Regions from separate parts of the Robbsia sp. KACC 23696 genome, predicted to be linked through region 2. Evidence: riboswitches for the same ligand, from Rfam matches in the RefSeq annotation. Region 2 holds a riboswitch; the other holds the start of a gene.
The links. Region 2 has a riboswitch for manganese ahead of ABEG21_RS24410 (sodium:calcium antiporter). Riboswitches for the same ligand answer to the same signal wherever they lie in the genome.

Region 1: it holds a riboswitch for manganese, as region 2 does, so the genes downstream of both, mntP (manganese efflux pump MntP) here and ABEG21_RS24410 (sodium:calcium antiporter) in region 2, are expected to answer to the same signal.

Annotation. Positions count from the first base shown of each region.
Region 1 covers NZ_CP156626.1:623,148-626,560, reverse strand. Annotated here, with positions in the region: gene ABEG21_RS02505 (EamA family transporter) at 1-745, shown strand, start outside; gene mntP (manganese efflux pump MntP) at 742-1,311, opposite strand; yybP-ykoY riboswitch at 1,322-1,487, opposite strand; gene ABEG21_RS02495 (acyl carrier protein) at 2,290-2,529, shown strand; gene ABEG21_RS02490 (acyl-CoA dehydrogenase family protein) at 2,532-3,413, shown strand, end outside.
Region 2 covers NZ_CP156628.1:717,751-721,163, reverse strand. Annotated here, with positions in the region: gene ABEG21_RS24415 (VOC family protein) at 497-1,672, shown strand; yybP-ykoY riboswitch at 1,717-1,882, shown strand; gene ABEG21_RS24410 (sodium:calcium antiporter) at 2,050-3,060, shown strand; gene ABEG21_RS24405 (GAF domain-containing protein) at 3,187-3,413, shown strand, end outside.

The DNA.
Region 1 (3,413 bases), on a different replicon from region 2:
TTTGCGATTGCATCGAACCGACAAGGCCCGCGCGTTGAAAGTCGGCATGCCGTCCGGCATGATCTTGCTCGCCATTTTCGTGTGTGAAACCTTCGGGGTTGCACAGACGAGCGCCAGCAACGCGGCCTTCCTGATCAATCTCTGCGTCGTCATCACGCCCTTTGTCGAATGGGGGCTGCTTAAGCGCACACCCAGCGGTCGGGAGCGCGCGGCGGTGCTCGTCTCCGCGGTAGGCGCGCTCCTGATCACGCTCAATGGGGGGTTCTCATCGATCGGAACAGGGGACGTCTTGATTTTGGCCGCCGCCTGCCTGCGCGCGTTGATGGTGTGCGCGACAAAATGGCTGACGCGCGACAACGCCGTCTCGCCGCTTGCGTTGACGTCGATTCAAAGCCTCTCGGTCGGCATCGGATCGGGTATCGGCGGGATCCTGTTCTTCGGGCACGGCATGGCGGCGTTGCCACATGAGGCCAGCTTCTGGCTCTGTACGGTCTATCTCGTTTTGGTCTGCACGGTCTTCGCGTTTTTTGCGCAAAACGTAGCGGTACAAAAAATCGATCCGACGCGGGTGTCGCTGCTCATGGGCACCGAGCCGGTGTTCGGCGCCGTGTTTGCCTGCGTCTGGCTGCATGAATCGGTGCCGATGCTCTCATGGCTGGGCGGGGGGCTGGTCGTCGCGTCGGCGTTGTTCGTGACGGTAGGGCCGAAAGCGCTGGGCCCGCGTCCCGCTCCCGTGCTGGACTAGCCGATCAGATTCAGGTGCTCGGCGAGAATCAGCGTGCCGATGCCGATGAGCACGACACCTCCGGCGCACTCCGCACGGCGCCCCACGATGCGGCCCACGACACGCCCCACCATGACCCCGATCGTTACCATCGTCGCCGTGGCCATACCGATCGCGGCGGCCGTGGAAAAGATATTGACGTCGACGAACGCCAGCCCCGCGCCCACGGCCATGGCGTCAATACTCGTTGCAAAGCCCGTAACGGCCAGCAGCCAGAATGAATGACGCGCCGGCTTCTCGTCGATCGCGTCCTCTACGTTGAAGCTATTGATGATCATGCGGCCGCCGAGAACGCCGAGCAAGGCGAAGGCGATCCAATGATCCCAAGCGGAGACATATTGCGCCGCCGCCTTGCCGAGAAACCACCCGACGATCGGCGTCAGCGCCTCGATCACGCCAAAAATCAAACCGGTCCGGATCGCCTCGCGCCATCGCGGTCGATGCAGCGCGGCGCCTTTGCCGATCGCAGCCGCGAAGGCATCGGTGGACATGGCAAAAGCAAGGAAAAGCGTCGCGACGGGATTCATTGTGTGGGGACTCTAGGTCGGGCAAAAAACCACGACACATCGCCGCGCCCGACCGGTCGCGAGATGTGTCGATGGTCTCGCCAACCTAAAGGCTGGCTGCGCCACGGTCTGGGCGACCGAGAATGTTGACGCAGCTGCTTCCAGATAGAAGCCGGCTACTCCCCAAAGACAAGCGCAACATTAGCACGAATGAAAGAATATTGTAATTTCAAGCGCCTCGGCCGCGCGACATCAGGCTGAAACGCCGACGGACGTTTCCGACACGCGGGAATCACCGAATTGAAAACGTTTGCACGTAAAATAGGAAACAGACCATTTGCGTAAATGGGGTCATTCGTCACAAAGGACGGACGCGTCCCATATCAGTACCCATCGAAAGACGTAATAAAAAAAAATAATAACGGGACGCGTGCGGAGACCCATCATTCGTTTCAAAGGAAATTCTTACCGAATACGCGAATGGCGCTCTTTCCCGCTCCCGATCGACGCAGGCGTGACGTATTTACTACATGGAAAATCATGTCCGCAGACTCTTAAAGCGTCGACTACCGGTAATTAGCCGTGGTCGCGCCGATATGCCGCGGACGGGTAAATGATCATCCGGCACATCCAATAACGAAAACTTTCAATTTTTTTCCGTGTGCAAAGAATTAACGGTAGTATTTAGGGCGGACGTTTGATTCATGCGATTGTCTGAAATCAAAGATTGCCCTCGGCTAATGCAGGCGGGGGAGTAGCGTAAACGCAACAGACTGAGTATCGTAAGACGCCCCCTCCGCGATCGCCCCGTCGAACGGCGCAACTGCGTGCGCTCCGGGTGGCTGACGAATCACGCAACGTGTAGCGCAGCATTTATTACCGCATTACGAAAAAAGAAAGGCAGGGACGCGCATTCGAGAACGATTGCACAGCAACTTTCTCATACGAGTCGCCGCCATGCCTTCGAGTTTGTAAATCTATTCAGGGGAAGGAAATCCGGTGGAAGATACACTACGCGAAATTTTGAGCGAAACCGCTAATCTGAGCGTGCCGGCCGCAACAATCGGTTCCGGCGATGACTTGTTCGCATGCGGGCTGACGTCATTTGCCACCGTCGGCGTCATGCTCGCAGTCGAATCGGCGTTTGACGTCGAGTTCCCCGACAGCCTGCTGGTCCGCTCGACGTTTTCCAGTATCGATTCGCTCGCGTCCGCTGTAAATAGCCTGACAGGCAGCTGACCGTGAACGCCATCCACAGTGAGCAGCTGGCGCAGGGCGCCGAGTTGGACCTTGCTGGTGTAGTACGCGTGGCCGCGAGTTTTGCGGACCAGGTGGATCGGGAAGGCCGATTCCCGACGGAGGCCATCGACGCATTGCGTTCGGCTGGCTTCCTTGGCTGCATGTTCCCATCGGAACTGGGTGGAAGCGGTGCTTCGCTTCTCGACATTGCGAGACAGTGTCAGCAATTGGCGCGCGGATGTTCGTCGACGGCGATGATTTACGCGATGCATCAGAGTCAGGTAGCCTGCATCGTCGGGCACGCCCTCGATCAGCCGTGGCATCGCGCCCTGGCCCAACGTATTGCCAAAGACGGCTTGTTGCTCGGATCCGTGACATCGGAAGTCGGCGTCGGTGGCGATATCAGCTCGAGTCGATGCGCGCTCATCGTCGATGGCGATCGTTTTACATTGGACAAGCAAGCGCCTACGGTTTCGTACGGCGCGTATGCGGACGTTCTCCTGGCGACATGCCGCACGCACGCGGATGCACCGCCGTCGGATCAGGCCTTGGTCACGTTGCTGCGCTCGGATTGTAGTCTGGTCCCTTCTGGCAGCTGGGATGCGCTGGGCATGCGGGGAACATGCAGCAGCGCCTTTCAACTGTCCGCATCGGCTGGCGTGGAGCAGATCATTCCCGCCGCCTTTTCCGTGATCAGCGACGAGTCGATGATGCCGGTCTCGCATCTCCTTTGGAGTGCGGCCTGGACCGGCATTGCCGCCGAGGCGTTGACGCGTGCGCGCGCGTTTCTCCGCGCGCAGGCCCAGCGCCAGATAGGCTGCGCGCAGCCCGGCGCCATACGACTGGTGCAGGCGACGGCAATGCTCGACGCGATGCGCACCAGC
Region 2 (3,413 bases):
CAAGCCCGGCCGGGCCTGAGTGGTCCATCATCGCTGACAGTGTCATGCAACGACAGCATCGCAGCCCGGAAGCCGAAAAGGGAAAACGCGTCGCGCGCGCCGGAGACCGGCGCGCGCGACAAGGAGTCAGGTCCCGGCGGCAGAAGCGTGCCGGTGGCGCATTGTAACGCCCCGCATTGTAACGTTCCTTTCGCCGAGTGTAGCAGGCTCGTGCGCGACGCACCGATCTAATCGGGCGTGCGGTGCGTTTGTGCCGTGCGCATTGTGGCACATCTGGCCGCGATAGCGGGAACATCGCGCCAATCCACGTCCTTATACGTCGCCAAAAATCGCTGCGACGAGACAGATTCGGATCAAATCGCATTTTCGCGTGCTGTTGCGCCGCCAGAATGTCGGGGTTTTCATCGAATTTGGTGATTTTGCAATCGGCAACCGCATCACGCGATAGAATAATTGTGCAATCTACTACCGTGCCTGGGTGACTGACATCTTGACTATGAGCCCCCCGTCCGAGGACCCCGCCTTTATTCCGTGCCACGCCAGCGACGCGCCGTCGCCGGGCAGTGTGCCGGCCCGTCCGCCCGTGGACCCGCGCAATCCGTTGGGCATGACCGGTCTGGAGTTTGTCGAATTTGCCGCGCCGGACCCGCAGGCGCTCGGCGCGATGTTCGAGCGGTTGGGACTGGTCGCGGTGGCGCGGCACGTCAGCAAGGCCGTGACCTTGTATCGGCTCGGCGACATCCGTTTCCTCGTCAATGGCGAGCCGGACTCTTTCGCGCAGCGCTACGCTGGCGAATACGGCGTCGGCATCTGCGCGCTGGGCGTGCGCGTGCAAAGCGCGAAACAGGCGTTCAAGCACGCGTTGACGATGGGCGCTTGGCCCTTCGAGGGCGAGCGCACCGGGCCGCACGAATTGAAGTTGCGAGCGATTCAGGGCATCGGCGATTCGCATATTTATTTCATCGATCGATGGCCCGGTCGTCCGGACGACGCGTTCGGCACGCATACGCCGTCGCTGTATGAAATCGATTTTGCGCCGCTGAATGGCGCCGATCTTGCCGCCGCTACCGGTCCGGCGCCCGCGACCTCACCGACGCATCTGACGCTGGTGGACCATTTCACGCAGACGGTCGGGGCCGGGCGGATGCAGGAATGGCTGGGTTTCTATGCGGAGTTGCTGAGCTTCCATGAGCTGCAAGACCGACACCCCGACGGCTTGACGCCCGGCGCGGCAAAGGTGGTCGTCTCGCCTTGCGACAGCATTCGCATCCCGCTTTACGAGGAAGGCAAGCCGCCGACCGAGACGATGCACCGCTTTCTCCCGGATCATCCGGGCGAGGGCGTTCAGCATATCGCGCTCGCGAGCGATGACATCGTCGCCTCCGTCGATGCGTTGCGGGCGCGCGGCATGCGTTTCATCGAATGGCCGGACGCCTACTACGATCAACTCGACGCGCGCCTGCCAGGGCACGGTCTCGATATCGCGGCTTTGCGCGAGCGGCAGATCCTGGTCGACGGTCACGTGGACGACAGCGGCGCGACGCGGCTATTCCTGCAAGCTTTTCTGCGCCATGCCCCGGGGGAGATTTTCTTCGAGATCGTGGAGCGACGCGGGCATCCCGGCTTTGGCGAAGGCAACCTCGCCGCCTTGCAGCGGGCGCAGACCGCCTGATCTATCACTTCTACTTGCAACGGTCACGAAGCCGCGGTTACAATCGCGCCGTCTTTAGGGAGTAGCCTGCCTCCTGCAATGGGAGGCGGACACGTCAACATTCTCGGCCTTGGCCGTGGCGTGTCCAACCATCCGGTTTGGCGAGACTATCGACGCTGACCTCGTCCAGGGCTGGACGGGAGGTCGGCGTCATGGTTTCGCACCGTCCGGCCCTGGAGAGTCCCCATAAACATGAAATGCCGTTACCTCGGCGCTTGCGCCCCGGTCAGCCATTCGCCTGCCCTTTGCCATTGCGTGACAGGGCGTATCCCGCACTGCTTTGCTGGTTCTCATTCGATTCGTCTCGACGGCGCCGCCAAGGCAAAGGCGGGTTGCGCATGATTCGCTTGATTTTGGAGTTGCTTGTCACGCTGGCGATCATTCTCGCGTCGGCGGAATTGTTCACGAATGCGCTGGAACATCTCGGCGAACGTCTGCATATTTCCGAAGGGGTGACGGGGTCACTCTTCGCCGCCGTGGGAACGGCGCTGCCCGAAACGATCGTGCCGTTGCTCGCGGTCCTCGGCGGCGGTGGCGCGCAGCAGGTCAACCAGGAAATCGGCGTGGGCGCGATCCTCGGCGCGCCGCTGATGCTCGGCACCTTATCGACTTTTCTGATGGCCTTGGCGGTATGGCGCAGCCGCGGCACATCTGGACGAATCGTGCCGGAACGGACCGGCTTCAATCGCGACTTGCAGTACTTTCTGGTCGCCTTCGTGGTCGCGACGATTGCGATGTTCGTCCCGCATGAGCAACGCAGCGTCCGCATCGGCCTGAGCGTCGCCCTTGTGCTGGTCTACGTCGTGTATGTCGTCATGACGTTCCGCGCATCGGCCTCCCTGGTGGATGCCGGACACGGCACGGAAGCGCCGGAGCCGATGTTCGCCTCCAAACTCGGCTTGCCGACCAATCTGGCGACCATCGGGCTGCAACTGGTGGTCGCGGTCGGGTTGCTGCTGATCGGTGCGGAAGGGTTTATTCATGGCGTACGCGGCGTTTCGACGATGTGGGGGATTTCGCCGTTGCTGATTTCGCTGCTGGTCATTCCGATCGCGACCGAGTTGCCTGAAAAAATCAATAGCATCGTCTGGATCCGGCGCGGCAAGGACACGCTGGCCTTCGGGAATATCACCGGCGCCATGGTGTTCCAGGGCACGCTGTTGCCCGCCATCGGCATTTTACTCACGCCCTGGGAGCCTCGGGTCGAGGTCCTGACCGGTGTGCTGATGACGATTGCGGCGGCAGCGTGGCTGCGCGCGATGTCGGCCCGCAGCGGACTACTCGTCGGCGCGCTCGGCCTGAATGGCGCGCTGTATCTGCTGTATCTCGGCCTCACGATATTTCGATGAGTTGGCGAAATGTATACAGTCGACCGTTTAATTCGAGCGCCGACCATTGCGCCGACGTAATCACGATTACAATCGATGAAAGCTGTCCATGTGGGCCGGCGCTTTAACCCTTCGAATCGAGGTCTAATGCAAAACGGTTTGACCGACGTCGTCGCCAATTGTGACCAGGAGCCGATTCACGCCCTGGGCAGTGTCCAGCCGCACGGCGCACTGCTTTGCTTCGACGACGCGGGGCGCCTGATCGCCGCAAGCGCGACGGCGGCCCAGTTCCTCGGCGAACTGCCGCCGCTCGGCGCAGGGTTCTCGGAACGCCATTTCAGCGCCGATGCGCGGCAGCTGCTCTCGCAAGCCTT